2 linked regions of the Cryptosporangium aurantiacum genome follow. Each later gene encodes a partner of the first gene's protein in a complex. Links are inferred from orthologs where the notes say so. Each region holds a gene or a part of one and is shown in the gene's direction. Other genes may lie near its edges.

The links.
Region 2: the proteins of rpsG (region 1) and tig are in contact, whole or in part, in a crystal structure (PDB 3GTY), measured with the Thermotoga maritima proteins. The link is inferred for Cryptosporangium aurantiacum from one-to-one orthologs. Residues at the interface, in WP_004081843.1 of Thermotoga maritima: Lys34, Lys52, Lys55, Glu59, Arg62, Gln63, Glu66, Asn67, Lys69, Val71, Arg95, Ala109, Lys110, Lys111, Gly112, Arg113, Pro114, Glu117, Glu121, Ile124, Ala125, Tyr127, Asn128, Asn129, Thr130, Gly131, Lys135, Asp139, Arg142, Met143; in WP_004081061.1 of Thermotoga maritima: Glu122, Val124, Val129, Leu130, Tyr133, Glu188, Gly259, Ile262, Tyr263, Glu266, Ser270, Glu273, Gln274, Glu277, Arg308, Gln311, Ile312, Ser315, Tyr316, Glu325, Arg329, Arg336, Leu363, Phe366, Trp367, Arg373, Leu377, Arg381, Leu384, Glu387.

Annotation. Positions count from the first base shown.
Region 1 is NZ_FRCS01000005.1:522,060-530,492, reverse strand. The notes cover bases 567-3,544. They hold rpsG (30S ribosomal protein S7), read left to right. Parts: upstream 567-1,809; coding sequence 1,810-2,280; downstream 2,281-3,544. Other genes in these bases: fusA (elongation factor G), read left to right, coding at 2,317-3,544; rpsL (30S ribosomal protein S12), read left to right, coding at 1,434-1,808; BUB75_RS20150 (hypothetical protein), read left to right, coding at 567-994. Also shown: more of BUB75_RS20150, read left to right, coding at 1-566; more of fusA, read left to right, coding at 3,545-4,416; tuf (elongation factor Tu), read left to right, coding at 4,500-5,693; rpsJ (30S ribosomal protein S10), read left to right, coding at 5,825-6,133; rplC (50S ribosomal protein L3), read left to right, coding at 6,259-6,927; rplD (50S ribosomal protein L4), read left to right, coding at 6,924-7,619; rplW (50S ribosomal protein L23), read left to right, coding at 7,616-7,912; rplB (50S ribosomal protein L2), read left to right, coding at 7,957-8,433.
Region 2 is NZ_FRCS01000004.1:290,250-298,658, reverse strand. Bases 3,659-6,612 are described here. They hold tig (trigger factor), read left to right. Parts: upstream 3,659-4,422; coding sequence 4,423-5,802; downstream 5,803-6,612. Other genes in these bases: BUB75_RS15720 (ATP-dependent Clp protease proteolytic subunit), read left to right, coding at 5,988-6,612; BUB75_RS15730 (MFS transporter), read left to right, coding at 3,659-4,181. Outside these bases: BUB75_RS15745 (ABC transporter ATP-binding protein), read left to right, coding at 1-703; BUB75_RS15740 (ABC transporter permease), read left to right, coding at 703-1,437; fes (enterochelin esterase), read right to left, coding at 1,453-2,598; more of BUB75_RS15730, read left to right, coding at 2,739-3,658; more of BUB75_RS15720, read left to right, coding at 6,613-6,617; BUB75_RS15715 (ATP-dependent Clp protease proteolytic subunit), read left to right, coding at 6,675-7,340; ATP-dependent Clp protease ATP-binding subunit ClpX, read left to right, coding at 7,527-8,409. UniProt on the Bacillus subtilis protein: Involved in protein export. Acts as a chaperone by maintaining the newly synthesized protein in an open conformation. Functions as a peptidyl-prolyl cis-trans isomerase.

The DNA of each region.
Region 1 (8,433 bases):
CAGCTTCCCCGACTACAACAACCCCTCCGCGCCGCCGGCGCCCCAGACCCCCAACTTCAGCGTGCCCGACTACGGTCAGGCGCCCGACAGCCCCTACGATCAGCCGGCCTCGTCGCCGCCGCCGTCCCAGTACGGCGACCCGAACCAGCAGCAGTACGGCGGCGGCCAGTACGGCGGCTCGCAGTACGGCTCTGGCGGCACCCAGTACGGGTCCGGTGGGTCGCAGTACGGCTCGGGCGGCTCGCAGTACGGCAGCGGTGGTTACGACCAGCAGCAGCCCTACGACTCGCAGCAGCAGCCCTACGGGCAGCAGCCGCCGGCGTCGCCGACGTCCGGCTACGGCTCGCCGTGGGGCGGGGGTGCCGACCAGACGCCGGGTTACGACCCGAACAACCCGGCGGCCCCGACGTCCGGCTACGGGCCCGGCCCGGCGTCGCCGACGTCCGGGTACGGCGCGGGTCCGGCGTCGCCGACCTCGGGTTACGGTGCGGCCCCGACCTCCGGGTACGGTGCCGCGCCGACGTCCGGGTACGGCGGTCAGCCGCCCTACGGTGGCTATGACCCGAACAACCCGGCGGCGCCCACGTCCGGGTACGGTGCCCCGCCGACCTCGGGTTACGGCGCCGGTGCCGCGCCGACCTCCGGCTACGGTGCGCCGGGTTACCCGCAGGCCGGGTACCCGGGTGGCGGTTACGGCACCCCGAAGCCGCCGAACGAGCAGTTCGCGCTGTTCTCGATGATCGCGGGCATCGTGTCCGCGGTCACCGCGCTGCTGACCTGCTGCCTCTGGCCGCTCGGCTTCATCGCGATCATCGCCGGTGGTGCGGGTGTCGCGCTCGGCGTGATGAGCAAGAAGAAGATCGACGCCTCCGGCGGGGCGCTCGGCGGCAAGCAGCAGGCGACGGCGGGTCTGATCGCCGGCGGCATCGGCGCTGGTCTGGGCCTGCTCCTGATGATCCTCGGGATCGTGGGGCTCGCTGCACTGAACGCCTGAAACATTTCCTGACGACGGCCCGGTCCCCGATGGGGGCCGGGCCTCGCCATGCTGGCAGGTTGGTGATAAGCGAGGTACGGTTGCGAGCGGTGCCTACCCGCGGCGCAAGTCGTGGGTCTGAACCTGGTCAGGAACGCCGGGTGGTCGGTTCACCTAGGTGAACAGGGAAGCAACCGGCGGTAACACGCACTACCGCGCCCGGCAAGAGGGTCGCGGTAGTCGTTTTGACCTGTGGTCGGGCCGTAGGTAGTCTTGGTTTTCGTGCCTAGGTGCGCCTGGGCATGCACGTGCGCCCTCTGCCGGGCGTACGGCCTCCCCTGGGGTCTGTTTACAGACTCTCGGCCTGCGGCGGGCGCGACACGCCCGACCGCGGGGGTCGGAGGAGCCGGACATCTGGCTCAACACGAGGACAATTAGTCGAGAAGAAAGCGGAGACCCGGTGCCCACGATCCAGCAGTTGGTCCGCAAGGGCCGGCAGGACAAGGTCGAGAAGACCAAGACTCCTGCGCTCAAGGGCAGCCCGCAGCGCCGTGGCGTGTGCACGCGCGTCTACACCACCACGCCCAAGAAGCCGAACTCGGCTCTGCGGAAGGTGGCGCGTGTCAAGTTGAGCAGTGGCGTCGAGGTCACCGCATACATCCCGGGCGTTGGTCACAACCTCCAGGAGCACTCGATCGTCCTGGTCCGCGGCGGTCGTGTGAAGGACCTGCCCGGCGTTCGCTACAAGATCATCCGCGGCTCGCTGGACACGCAGGGTGTCCGCAACCGCAAGCAGGCCCGCAGCCGGTACGGCGCGAAGAAGGAGAAGAGCTGATATGCCCCGCAAGGGTCCCGCTCCGAAGCACGCGGTGGTCATCGACCCCGTGTACAACTCGCCGCTCGTCACCCAGCTGATCAACAAGGTCCTGCTGAGCGGCAAGCGGTCCGTGGCGGAGCGCATCGTCTACGGGGCTCTCGAGGGTGCCCGCGAGAAGACCGGCAACGACCCGGTCGTCACGCTGAAGCGCGCGCTCGACAACGTGAAGCCGGCCCTCGAGGTGCGCAGCCGCCGTGTCGGTGGCGCCACCTACCAGGTCCCGGTCGAGGTTCGGCCCGGCCGCAGCACCACCCTCGCGCTGCGCTGGCTGATCCAGTACAGCCGCGCTCGTCGTGAGAAGACCATGACCGAGCGCCTGATGAACGAACTTCTGGACGCGAGCAACGGTCTCGGCGCGAGCGTCAAGCGTCGCGAAGACACGCACAAGATGGCCGAGTCCAACAAGGCCTTCGCGCACTACCGCTGGTAATCCGCGTCCCGCACTCGAAGCTGAAAGGCAAGGCAGATGGCTGGCAACAACGCCGCCCTGGCCAAGGTCCGCAACATCGGGATCATGGCCCACATCGACGCGGGCAAGACGACGACGACCGAGCGGATCCTGTTCTACACCGGTATCAACTACAAGATCGGTGAAGTCCACGATGGCGCAGCCACCATGGACTGGATGGAGCAGGAGCAGGAGCGCGGCATCACGATCACGTCGGCCGCGACGACCTGCTACTGGCACGACCACCGGATCAACATCATCGACACTCCGGGTCACGTCGACTTCACCGTCGAGGTGGAGCGGTCGCTGCGGGTGCTCGACGGTGCCGTCGCGGTCTACGACGGTGTGGCCGGCGTCGAGCCCCAGACCGAGAACGTCTGGCGTCAGGCGGACAAGTACCACGTTCCGCGGATGTGCTTCGTCAACAAGCTCGACCGCACGGGCGCGGACTTCTTCCGCTGCGTGCAGATGATGATCGACCGGCTGAACTCCACCCCGGCCGTTCTCCAGATCCCGATCGGGCTCGAAGGCGACCACATCGGCGTCGTCGACCTGGTGGGCATGCGTGCGCTGACCTGGCGCGGCGAGACCCAGAAGGGTGAGGACTACGCGGTCGAGGAGATCCCTGCGGATCTGGTCGACCAGGCCAACGAGTGGCGCGAGAAGCTCCTCGAGACGATGTCCGACGTCGACGACTCGATCGCCGAGGCCTACCTCGAGGGTGAGGAGATCTCGGTCGAGACGCTGAAGGCCGCGATCCGTCGGGCCACGCTGGCCGACAAGGTCAACCCGGTCGTCTGCGGCTCCGCGTTCAAGAACAAGGGCGTCCAGCCCATGCTCGACGCGGTCGTCGACTTCCTGCCGAGCCCGCTCGACCTCCCCTCGATCGACGGCACGCTGATGGACGGGGAGACCCCGGCCGCGCGTCACTCGGACGAGAAGGAGCCGTTCAGCGCTCTGGCGTTCAAGATCCAGTCCGACAAGCACCTCGGCACGCTGACCTACCTCCGGATCTACTCCGGTCGGTTGGACTCGGGCACCCAGGTGATCAACTCGACCAAGGACCGCAAGGAGCGGGTCGGGAAGATCTACCAGATGCACGCGATCAAGCGTGAGGAGCTGCCGAGCGTCGGCGCCGGCGACATCGTCGCGGTGCAGGGCCTGAAGCAGACCACCACCGGTGACACGCTGAGCGACCCGTCGAACCCGATCATCCTCGAGTCGATGACGTTCCCCGCGCCGGTCATCGAGGTCGCGATCGAGCCGAAGACCAAGGCTGACCAGGAAAAGCTGGGCACCGCGATCCAGAAGCTCGCGCAGGAAGACCCGACGTTCAAGGTCCACAACGACGAAGAGACCGGTCAGACGGTCATCGGCGGCATGGGCGAGCTGCACCTCGAGGTGCTGGTCGACCGCATGCGGCGCGAGTTCAACGTCGAGGCGAACGTCGGCAAGCCGCAGGTGGCTTACCGCGAGACGATTCGTCGCTCGGTCGAGGGCTACGACTTCACCCACAAGAAGCAGACCGGTGGTTCCGGTCAGTTCGCGAAGGTGAAGATCAACATCGAGCCGATCCCGCAGGACGGGGACGCGCCGAGCTACGAGTTCGAGAACAAGGTCACCGGTGGCCGCGTGCCGCGGGAGTACATCCCGTCGGTCGACGCCGGCGCCCAGGACGCGATGCAGTACGGCGTTCTGGCCGGTTACCCGCTCGTCGGCATCAAGTTCACGCTGGTCGACGGCCAGTACCACGAGGTCGACTCTTCGGAGATGGCCTTCAAGATCGCCGGTTCGATGGCGCTTAAGGAAGCGGCCCGCAAGGCCGACCCCGCGCTGCTCGAGCCGATGATGGCGGTCGAGGTCACCACGCCCGAGGAGAACATGGGCGACGTGATCGGCGACCTCAACTCGCGGCGCGGTCAGATCCAGGCGATGGAGGAGCGCGGCGGTGCCCGCGTCGTCCGTGCTCTGGTTCCGCTCTCCGAGATGTTCGGCTACGTCGGAGACCTCCGGTCGAAGACCCAGGGCCGGGCGAGCTACTCGATGCAGTTCGACTCCTACGCGGAGGTTCCCCAGAACGTCGCGAAGGAGATCATCGCCAAGGCAACGGGCGAATAAGCCCCGAGCCGAAGGCGATACCCGACCCGCAATAGATCCGGACGCACGGCGTTCCAGGTTTTAGTCCACAGGAGGAAAGACCAGTGGCGAAGGCGAAGTTCGAGCGGACCAAGCCGCACGTCAACATCGGGACCATCGGTCACATCGACCACGGTAAGACGACGCTGACCGCGGCGATCACCAAGGTCCTGCACGACAAGTACCCGGACATCAACCCCTTCACGCCGTTCGACCAGATCGACAAGGCGCCGGAGGAGCGGCAGCGCGGTATCACGATTTCGATCGCGCACGTCGAGTACCAGACCGAGGCGCGGCACTACGCGCACGTCGACTGCCCGGGTCACGCTGACTACATCAAGAACATGATCACGGGTGCCGCCCAGATGGACGGCGCGATCCTGGTCGTGTCCGCGACGGACGGCCCGATGCCGCAGACCAAGGAGCACGTGCTCCTGGCCCGCCAGGTCGGCGTTCCGTACATCGTCGTCGCCCTGAACAAGGCCGACGTCGTGGACGACGAGGAGATCCTGGAGCTCGTCGAGCTCGAGGTTCGGGAGCTGCTCAACCAGTACGAGTTCCCGGGTGACGACGCTCCGATCGTGCGTGTCTCGGCGCTGAAGGCGCTCGAGGGCGACGCCGAGTGGGGCGAGAAGATCATCGAGCTGATGAACGCGGTCGACGAGACCATCCCGGAGCCCGAGCGGGACCTCGACAAGCCGTTCCTCATGCCGATCGAGGACGTCTTCACGATCACCGGTCGCGGTACGGTCGTCACCGGCCGTGTCGAGCGGGGTGTGCTGAAGGTCAACGAGACCGTCGACATCGTCGGCATCAAGGAGACCAAGCAGACCACCACGGTCACCGGCGTCGAGATGTTCCGCAAGCTGCTCGACGAGGCGCGTGCCGGCGAGAACGTCGGTCTGCTCCTCCGCGGCATCAAGCGCGAGGACGTGGAGCGCGGCCAGGTTGTCATCAAGCCGGGCACCACGACCCCGCACACCGAGTTCGAGGCGCAGGTCTACATCCTCAGCAAGGACGAGGGTGGCCGCCACACGCCGTTCTTCAACAACTACCGTCCGCAGTTCTACTTCCGCACCACCGACGTGACCGGTGTCGTCACCCTCCCCGAGGGCACCGAGATGGTCATGCCGGGTGACAACACCGAGATGTCGGTGAAGCTCATCCAGCCGGTGGCGATGGAGAACAACCTGCGGTTCTCGATCCGCGAGGGTGGTCGGACCGTCGGCGCCGGCCGCATCACCAAGATCAACAACTAGTTGTCCGCTGGGGCCGCGTGCGGCCCCGACGCGACGCGGCGGTCGGGTCGCATTGATCCGACCGCCGCGCCGCGCGGCGACTATCCGGCAGCCACCCGACCCCCGGCGTAACAGACAGGACTGAAGGTTCCATGGCGGGACAGAAGATCCGCATCCGGCTCAAGGCCTATGACCACGAGGTCATCGACAGCTCGGCGCGGAAGATCGTCGACACCGTGATCCGCACCGGTGCGTCGGTTGCGGGCCCCGTGCCGCTGCCGACCGAGAAGAACATCTACTGCGTGATCCGCTCGCCGCACAAGTACAAGGACTCCCGCGAGCACTTCGAGATGCGGACCCACAAGCGGCTGATCGACATCCTCGACCCGACGCCCAAGACCGTCGACTCGCTCATGCGGCTCGACCTTCCGGCCGGCGTCGACATCGAGATCAAGCTCTAGGACGTAGTCGCGCTCGAGTTCGGACTCAGGACTCGACAACGCATTACGTATACCGCTGAAGGACACGCCCGGCCGGTTATCCAGGCCGGGAGAGGATCCGGACCAAAGAGAGTCGGAAAGAAGAGATGGACAGGCAGATCAAGGGGATCCTGGGCGAGAAGCTCGGCATGACCCAGGTCTTCGACGAGAACAACCGGATCGTTCCGGTGACCGTCGTGCAGGCCGGGCCGAATGTCGTGACCCAGGTTCGTACCCCCGAACGTGACGGCTACTCCGCGGTCCAGCTGGCCTTCGGCGGCATCGACCCGCGGAAGGTGAACAAGCCGGAGAGCGGCCACTTCAAGGGCGCCGGCGTCACCCCGCGGCGGCACCTCGTCGAGGTGCGCACCACTGACGCGGCCGAGTACGAGGTCGGCCAGGAGGTCTCCGCGGAGATCTTCGAGGCGGGCATCAAGGTCGACGTCGTCGGCACCAGCAAGGGCAAGGGCTACGCGGGTGTCATGAAGCGGCACGGCTTCAAGGGCCTCGGCGCCGGCCACGGTACCCAGCGCAAGCACCGCGCGCCGGGTTCGATCGGCGGCTGCGCGACCCCGGGTCGTGTCTTCAAGGGCCTGCGCATGGCCGGCCGCATGGGCGGCGTCCGTACCACCACGATGAACCTCAGCGTCCACCGCGTCGACGCTGAGAAGGGCCTGATCCTGGTCAAGGGCGCTGTGCCCGGGCCCAAGGGCGGCCTGGTGCTCATCCGCACCGCCGCCAAGACCCAGCTTGGTAAGGGCGGTGTGGCGAAGTGACCACGATTGACATCGTCGACGCCGGCGGCACGAAGACCGGCACTGCCGACCTGCCCGCCGAGATCTTCGACGTGACGACGAACGTTCCGCTGATCCACCAGGTCGTGGTGGCCCAGCAGGCAGCGGCCCGGCAGGGCACGCACAAGACGAAGACCCGCGGGGAGGTGTCCGGCGGTGGGGCCAAGCCCTACAAGCAGAAGGGCACCGGCCGCGCGCGTCAGGGTTCGACCCGCGCGCCGCAGTTCACCGGCGGTGGCGTCGTCCACGGCCCGCAGCCGCGCGACTACTCGCAGCGGACGCCCAAGAAGATGAAGGCTGCTGCCCTCCGGGGCGCGCTCTCCGACCGGGCCCGCGGCGGTCGCGTGCACGTGCTCGAGTCGCTGGTCTCCGGCGACGCGCCGTCCACCAAGGACGCGGTCAAGGCGCTGGCGAACCTGTCCAGCTCGCGGCACGTCCTGGTCGTGGTCGCCCGCGGCGACCGCACCGGCTGGCTGTCGGTTCGGAACATCAAGGAAGTCCACGTCCTGGCGCCCGACCAGCTCAACACGTACGACGTGCTGATCAGCGACGACGTGGTGTTCACCAAGGACGCGTACGACGAGTTCTGTGCTGCCAGCGCCGGCCAGATCTCTTCCGGTGGCGCTACCGCCAAGGCCAGCTCCGCCGAGCTCGACACCGAGGAGACGAAGTGATTTACGACCCGCGCGACATCCTGCTCGCTCCGGTCGTCTCGGAGAAGAGCTACGGACTGCTGGACGACAACAAGTACACGTTCTACGTGCGCACGGACGCGAACAAGACGCAGATCAAGATCGCGGTCGAGCAGGTTTTCAACGTGAAGGTCACGGCGGTCAACACGCTGAACCGGCAGGGGAAGCGGAAGCGGACCAAGTTCGGCACGGGTAAGCGGAAGGACACCAAGCGCGCGATCGTGAGCCTCGCGCCGGGTGACCGCATCGAGATCTTCGGGGGACCGGTCTCCTGACGGGGGCCGGACCGAATCTGAGGATCGAGAGCTGAGGGATACAGATGGGCATCCGCAAATACAAGCCGACAACGCCAGGCCGGCGTGGTTCGAGCGTCGCCGACTTCGTCGAGATCACCCGTGACCACCCGGAGAAGTCGCTGGTCCGGCCCCTGCACAGCAAGGGCGGCCGGAACGCGCACGGTCGGGTCACCACCCGCCACCAGGGCGGTGGGCACAAGCGTGCCTACCGGCTGATCGACTTCCGCCGGGCCGACAAGGACGGTGTGCCGGCCAAGGTCGCGCACATCGAGTACGACCCGAACCGCACCGCGCGCATCGCGCTGCTGCACTTCGTCGACGGCGAGAAGCGGTACATCGTCGCGCCGAACAAGCTGCGTCAGGGCGACCGGGTCGAGACCGGCCCCGGTGCCGACATCAAGCCGGGCAACAACCTCCCGCTGCGCAACATCCCGGTCGGTACGGTCGTTCACGCGATCGAGCTGAAGCCGGGTGGTGGCGCGAAGATCGCCCGCTCCGCC
Region 2 (8,409 bases), on another replicon or contig:
GACCGAGATCGTTGTACGACAGCTGGGGAAGAACTACGGCCGGGTGGCCGCGGTTCGCGACCTCTCGTTCGACGTGCCGTCCGGGCAGATCACCGCGTTTCTCGGGCCGAACGGCGCAGGCAAGACCACGACGTTGCGGATGCTGCTCGGACTGGTCCGTCCGACGACCGGCGAGGCGCTTCTCGACGGTCAGCGGTACGAGCAGCTGGCGGCGCCGCAGCGCACGGTCGGCGCGGTGCTCGAGGCGACCGGCTTCCACCCCGGACGGCGGGCCCGTGAGCACCTGCGCATCGCCGCGCGCCTCGCGGGTGTCGGCGCCGGGCGGATCGACGTCGTGCTGGAGGAGGTCGGACTGACCGACGCCGCCGGCCGACGGGTCGGTGGTTACTCCCTCGGCATGCGCCAGCGGCTCGGCCTGGCCACCTCCCTACTCGGCGACCCGGCGGTGCTGGTGCTCGACGAACCGGCCAACGGCCTCGACCCGGCCGGGATGGCCTGGCTGCGGGCGCTGCTCCGGGCGCTGGCCGACGACGGACGCACGGTGCTGATCTCGAGCCACGTGCTCTCGGAGGTCGCCCAGACCGTCGATCACGTCGTCGTCGTACACGAGGGCGCGCTCCGCTTCGACGGTTCCCTGCCCGAGCTCGCCGAGGGTGACGGCGGCCTGGAAGCCGCGTTCCTTCGCCTGACCGGAGCACGCTGATGCCGGCCGCCGAATGGCTCAAGCTCCGCACGGTCCGCAGCACCTGGCTGCTGCTCGCCGCCGCGCAGGCGATCGTCCTCGTCGGCGCCGCCGGGCGGTTCAGCAACCAGGACGGCTCCGGCCGGTCAGCGGCCGAGATCGAGGTCGGCGCCGCCGCCCACCTCGGGCTCACCGCACTGTTCACGCTGGTGCTCGGCATTCTGGCGGTCGCGGGCGAGTATCGGCACCGGACGATCACCGACACCTACCTCGCGGTGCCCCGGCGCGCGCGGGTGTTCGTCGCCAAGCTCGTCGTCCACGTGGTCGCCGGTCTCGGGTTCGGGCTCGTCGGCGCGGCCACCGCGCTGCTGACGATCCTGGCGTGGCGCACCGCCGACGGCACCGGTGCCGACTGGTCGAACGCCGAACTCTGGCGCACGCTCGCCGGCGGCGTCGTCTGGAACGCTGCCTTCGCCGCGATCGGCGTCGGGCTCGGTGCGCTGATCCGCAACCTGGCCGCCGCGGTCGCGGCCGCACTCGCCTGGATAGCGCTCGCCGAAGGTGTGGTCGGCCAGCTCCTCGGCAGTGATCTCGGCCGGTGGTTACCGTTCGCCGCAGGCACCGCCGTGGGGCGGATCCCGGCCGCGGTCCGCGACGGGCTCCCGCAGTGGGGCGCCGCGCTCGTCCTCGTCGGCTGGGCCGTGCTGTTCGCCGCGATCGGCCTGCGCGCGGGTGTCCGCCGCGACGTCACCTAGGCCGAGCAGCCTCGGTCAGGCGTCCCCCAGCAGGACGATCAGGCCGTCGGCGAGGCCGCCGCGCCAGCACGCGAGGTCGTGACCGCCGTCGTATTCGCGGTGGGTCACGTCGTACCCCTTCGCGAGCAGCACGTCGCGGAAGCGGCGTGCCTGCTCGATCAGGTCCCACTCGCGGCGGCCGACCTCCAGCCAGTAGCGCGTCGCGGTCCGCGGACGGCGGGCGTACTCGCCGGTCAGCCAGTTCTCCGGAACGTCCTCGGGCCGCCCGCCGGGGAACCACCACGACCCGGACTGCGCCAGCACCGCGCCGAACCGGTCGGCCGCGTACAACCCGCCGTAGGCAGCGGTCAGGCCGCCCATGCTCTGTCCGGCCAGGACGGTGCGGGCCGGATCGGCGGTGACCGGCCACCGCTCCGCGGCCCAGGGCAGCAGCTCGCCGGTGAGGAAACCGAGGAACTCCGGGGAACACGCCAGATCGTGCACCCGGGTCGAGCCCGAGTCCACGAACAGCGCGACGTGCGGCGGGATCCGGCCGGCGGCCACGAGCGCGTCCAGCGTCCCGCCGATGACACCGTCGCCGGCCCAGACGTCGCCGTCGAGCAGCACCACGACCGGCAGATCAACCCCGGCGTCCGCCCGCACCCACACGCGTCGGCCTCCGACCTGGTGCGACGTCAGCACCGGAACGCCCGCCAGCCACGGCTGGGGCGGAGCGTCCGGCAGCTCGACGACCGACGTGCCGTCCGGAAGCCCGACCGGGTTGCGCGGATCGGCGACCGCGTCCTCGCGCAACCGACGCCACGCGGTCTTGTCCGGCGGCACCGAGGGTGGCGCCACTCGCGAGGCGAGCGGACCGATCCGGTAGCTGCCGCGGTACGTGCCGGGCAACCGGTAGGTCAGGTGCCACAGGTCGGTGTCCTCGAGCCGCCGGAACCGACTCTGCCGCAGGTCGTGGTAGTCGGTCATCTTGTTCAGGTGCAGGACGACGTCGGCCGCTTCGGCGTCGCGCCAGAGCCATGTCACCAGGTACTCCTCGCCGTCCGGTTCGACCAGCGGCGTCGTCTCGACGCTCGCCCAGAACGCCGTCACCGTGTCCGGGGTGACCACGGCGAGCCGAGGGCTCGACGCCAGCGGGAGCGCGTACGGGCGCGGGCGGTGCACCGGGGTCGGCGGAACGATCGGAAGCCTCCTCGGCCGCGAACTTAGGCGACTAATGCTTCCACAGTAGAAAAACGCCCATATCCGAATCCTTGACACCGTACGGTGGCGTGATCGAGTGCCAGGGAAGGGAGCTCCCCACCATGGTGACGTCCGCGCGAGCCGGCGAGACCGTTCTTCCCGTCGGGCGCGAGCCCTGGCCGCCCCGGTCGCGGCTGATCGTGTTCCTCCTGGCCCTCTTCATCATGCTGGCGTTCGGCGACAAGGCGATCCTCGGCCTCGTCGGCACGCCGATGATGGAGGATCTCGGCCTCACGAACGCCCAGTTCGGGCTGATCGGGAGCAGTTTCTCGCTCCTGTTCTGCTTCACCGCGATCGCCGTCGGACTGCTGGGCAACCGGATCTCACCGCGCTGGCTCCTGGCGGGGCTGGCGCTGGTCTGGTCGGTCGCCCAGCTCCCGGTGCTGCTGCCGGTGGTCGGTTTCGCCGGGCTGGTCGGCACCCGGATCCTGCTCGGCGCGGGCGAGGGCCCCGCGCTCCCGCTCGCCTCGCACACCGCGTTCACCTGGGTCCCGGTCCGCAGCCGCGCGCTCGCCGCGGCGCTGCTCGCGGTCGGCGGTGGCGCCGGCATCATCGTCGGCGCCCCGCTGCTCATGCTCGCGATCCAGGCCTGGGGGTGGCGGGCTCCCTTCGGGATCCTCGGCGCGCTCGGGCTGGTCTGGGCGGTCGCGTGGCTCGCCCTCGGTGGCGCCGGACCACATTTTTACGCCGCTCCCGGCACCACCGCAGGCAACGCTCTTCCGACCGGCTCACGCCGCACACCCGGAAAGGCCGCCGGCGACGCACCCGACCCCGCTTCGGGCGCGCTCCCGCCCGAAACGGCACCACCAGCGGGCGAAACCCCGGGCCGAACCCAGGGTGAACCCGCGGCCACGCTGCCGGAGCGCCTCCCCTACCGCCGCGTCTTCGCCCAGGGCACCTGGTGGGGCGCGGTCCTGGCCGGCTTCACGGTCTCCTGGATGCTCGGCCTCGCGCTCACCTGGCTGCCGACCTACCTCGAGGAGCAGGCCGGTTACTCGCCGCAGACGGTGAGCCTGCTGGTCGGCCTGCCGAGCATCGGCTCGATCGTCTCGATCCTCACCGCCGGCCTGGTCACCGACCGGCTGCTGCGCCGCGGCGCGAGCCGTCACGTCGCGTACGGGGTGGTGCCCGCGGTCGCGCTGGTCGCCGGCGGGATCGCGCTGTTCGCGATGAGCCGGGTCGGTGCGGGTTGGCCGCTGCTGGCCGCGATGGCGATCGGGTTCTCGGCCGGGCCCGCGCTCACCCCGCTGGCGAACGCGGCGATGGCCGAGATCTCACCGCCCGCGCAGCGCGCCGCCGTCCTCGCCACCGCGCACGCGTTCGTGACCACCGGCAGCGTGGCGTCGCCGTTCGTCAGCGGGCTGATCGTCGACCTCGCGTCCAGCGAGAGCGTCGGCTTCACCGCCGCACTCGACCTGGCAGCCGTGCTGCTGCTCGTCGGCGCGGCGCTGGCCGCGACCGCGATCCGGCCCGACCGCCACGCGGCCCGCCTCGCGTCGGGCTGAGCCTCATCGGGGGTTGGCGGGCGCGTGAACCGGGGTAGGAGTCTGGGGTGCGGCCGTCATTACGCGGTCGCATAGACTGCGTAGAGTCAATCCTGCGGTATGCCCGCGTGCGCGTCTACCTGGTGGTGCCCCGTGTCGATCGTCGGCGATCTTCTGCTGCCACGATCCCGGGCGGTTCCGCCTCGGCGAACCCACAGAGATTGAACACTTAACTACACCTGCAGCGTTGAGGAGCACACACGTGAAGAGCACCGTCGAGACCCTGAGCCCGACGAGGGTGCGGCTCGCCGTCGAGGTGCCCTTCGAGGAGCTGAAGCCCAACCTCGACGAGGCTTACCGTTCGATCGCGAACCAGATCTCGATTCCGGGCTTCCGGAAGGGCAAGGTTCCGCCGCGCCTGATCGACCAGCGCATCGGCCGGGCGGCTGTGCTCGAGGAGACTCTCAACAACGCGATTCCGACGCACTACTCCTCCGCGGTGCGCGAGCACGACGTCAAGGTGATCGGCCGCCCCGAGGTCGAGGTCACCGAGCTCGCCGACGGTGAGAAGGTCGCGTTCACCGCCGAGGTCGACGTCCGGCCCGAGCTGACGCTGCCCGAGTTCTCGACGCTCGAGGTCACGGTCGACGAGGCCGCGGTCAACGACGAGGACGTCGACAACCAGGTCGACAGCCTCCGCCAGCGCTTCTCGACGCTCAAGGGTGTCGAGCGCGAGGTCCGCACCGGCGACTTCGTGCAGCTCGACCTGCACGCGACGATCGACGGCGAGGACATCGAGGGCGGCAGCGCCGAGAACGTCTCGTACGAGGTCGGCAGCGGCCAGCTGCTCGAGGGCACCGACGCCGCGATCGAGGGTCACAAGGCCGGCGACGAGGTCGCGTTCACCACCACCCTGGCCGGCGGCGAGCACGCCGGCAAGGACGCGGACGTCAAGGTCACGATCCGCACGGTCAAGGAGAAGGAGCTCCCGGAGCTGGACGACGAGTTCGCCCAGACCGCCTCGGAGTTCGACACCCTCGAGGAGCTCCGCGACGACGTCCGCACCCGCCTCGGCCGGGTGAAGAAGCTGGAGCAGGCCGTCGCTGCCCGTGACAAGACGCTCGAGGCGCTGCTCGAGGCCGTCGAGGTCCCGATGCCGGAGAAGGTGCTCGCCGACGAGATCGAGTACCGCCGCCACCAGCTCGGCCACGCGCTGGAGAACGCCGGCGTGACGCTCGAGCAGTACCTGGAGAACGAGGGCCAGACCCAGGAGGAGTTCGACGAGCAGCTGGAGAAGGACTGCGCGCAGGCCGTCCGCTCCCAGCTCGTCCTGGACGCGGTCGCCGACGCCGAGGAGGTCGGCATCGACGACGGCGAGCTGACCAGCGAGGTGGTTCGCCGGGCACAGCAGTCCGGGGTCAACCCGCAGCAGTTCGCCGACCAGCTCGTGCAGAACGGCGAGCTGCCGATCGTCGTCGCCGACCTTCGTCGTGGGAAGGCTCTCGGTCTGGTCACCGACGCCGCGAAGATCTCCGACGCGGCAGGCAACCCGGTCGACCTGAAGGCCCTGCAGGACGAGATCAACCCGCCGCAGGCGGCCGTGGCGACCGAAGACGCGGACGCCGCTGCGGCGCAGGCCTGAACCTAGCGGTCGGCCGGTCGTGCGCTCAGAGCGAACAGCCCCCCGAGGCCCCGTCAGGGGCCCCGGGGCCGCGTTAGTGTCGGGCGTACGGCCTCGGACGCGTCCGTAGTAACCCAGTCGGCCAGTAGCTCGAAAGCCCCACTGGATCGAAAGACTCAGTGCTCGAAAAGTCGAAGGCAGGCATCGTGACCCAGTTGCACACACCGGCAGGACCCGTCGGCCGCGCGCCGAGCGGCAGCGGGATGGGGTTCGATGACTCGGTATTCAACCGGCTCCTCAAGGAGCGCATCATCTTCCTCGGCCAGCAGTTCGACGACGAGATGGCCAACCGCATCTGCGCCCAGCTGCTGCTTCTCTCGGCGGAAGACCCCACGCGCGACATCGCGCTCTACGTGAACTCGCCGGGCGGCAGCGTCTCGTCCGGCATGGCGATCTACGACACCATGCAGTTCATCCCGAACGACGTGGCGACGTACGGGCTGGGCCTGGCCGCGTCGATGGGCCAGTTCATCCTGTGCGCCGGCTCCCGCGGCAAGCGGTACGCGCTCCCGCACACCCGGGTGATGATGCACCAGCCGTCCGGCGGCATCGGTGGTTCGGCCAGCGACATCGCGATCCAGGCCGAGCAGATGCTGTACACGAAGAAGCTGATGCAGGAGCGGATCGCGTTCCACACCGGTCAGACCGTCGAGCAGATCGAGGCGGACTCCGACCGTGACCGGTGGTTCACCGCCGACGAGGCCAAGGAATACGGCCTCATCGACGCGGTGCTCCCGACGACTTCCGACGTGGCGGCGACCACCGGCTCCCGCTGAGCGGGTCCACACCGACCGCCCGTTCCACGCGCCTTTCACGTCCGGAGGAATCTGACGATGAGTAGTTCCAACTTCCCGGGTTCCGGGTTGTACGACCGCGATACCGCCCCGCAGGGCCGCTACGTCCTGCCGTCGTTCGTCGAGCGCACGTCGTACGGGATCAAGGAGATGAACCCGTACAACAAGCTGTTCGAGGAGCGGATCATCTTCCTCGGTGTGCAGATCGACGACGCCAGCGCGAACGACGTCATGGCGCAGCTGCTCTGCCTCGAGTCGATGGACCCCGACCGGGACATCTGGATCTACATCAACTCGCCGGGTGGCTCGTTCACGGCGCTGACCGCGATCTACGACACGATGCGGTTCGTGCGCTGCGACATCCAGACGGTGTGCATGGGTCAGGCGGCCTCCGCCGCTGCCGTCCTGCTCGCCGCCGGGACGCCGGGCAAGCGCCTCGCGCTGCCGAACGCCCGGGTGCTGATCCACCAGCCCTACAGCGAGGGCGGCGGCCAGGGCTCGGACATCGAGATCCAAGCGCGTGAGATCTTGCGCATGCGTACGCAGCTGGAAGAAATGCTTTCCTCGCACTCCGGCCAGCCGATCGAGAAGGTCCGCAAGGACATCGAGCGGGACAAGATTTTGACGGCGGCGGAGGCCAAGGAGTACGGCCTCATCGACCAGGTGCTCGAGAGCCGCAAGAAGATTCCGGTCGCGGCGGGTTGAGTGACGAAGTGAGTTCTTTTCGACCGACTCTTGCCGAGACCGCTCGGCCTCTGAGCCGGCCGGAGGTTGAAAAGAGCTCATCAAGGCGACGCGCCCTCGCGACCAGGGGTCAGCGAGGGCGCGGAGCATGTACCGTCGAGGAGTCAGTCGGCCGGCGGTCCGGCGAGGACAGGGAGATGGTCGTTCGTGGCACGGATCGGTGACGGCGGAGACCTGCTGAAGTGCTCTTTCTGTGGAAAGTCGCAGAAGCAGGTGAAGAAGCTCATCGCGGGCCCAGGTGTGTACATCTGTGATGAGTGCATCGACCTGTGCAACGAGATCATCGAGGAGGAGCTCTCCGAGTCCTCCGAGCTGAAGTGGGACGAGCTCCCCAAGCCGATCGAGATCTGCGAGTTCCTCGACCAGTACGTAGTCGGCCAGGACTCGGCCAAGAAGGCGCTGGCGGTAGCGGTCTACAACCACTACAAGCGCATCCAGGCCGAGAACTCCGGTCACCGGAACTCCGGGCCCGAGCCGGTCGAGCTGGCGAAGTCGAACATCCTGCTGATCGGCCCCACCGGGTGCGGCAAGACGCACCTCGCCCAGACCCTGGCCAAGCTGCTCAACGTTCCGTTCGCGATCGCGGACGCGACGGCGCTGACCGAGGCCGGGTACGTCGGCGAGGACGTCGAGAACATCCTGCTGAAGCTCATCCAGGCCGCCGACTACGACGTCAAGCGCGCCGAGACCGGCATCATCTACATCGACGAGGTCGACAAGATCGCCCGCAAGAGCGAGAACCCGTCGATCACGCGTGATGTCTCCGGCGAGGGCGTCCAGCAGGCGCTGCTGAAGATCCTGGAGGGCACCACCGCAAGCGTCCCGCCGCAGGGCGGCCGCAAGCACCCCCACCAGGAGTTCATCCAGATCGACACCACGAACGTGCTGTTCATCGTGGGTGGGGCGTTCGCCGGGCTGGAGAAGATCATCGAGAACCGGGTCGGCAAGAACGGCCTCGGTTTCGCGGCGAACATCATCTCCGCGTCCGAGCGGACGACCGACGACGTGTTCGCCGACGTCATGCCGGAGG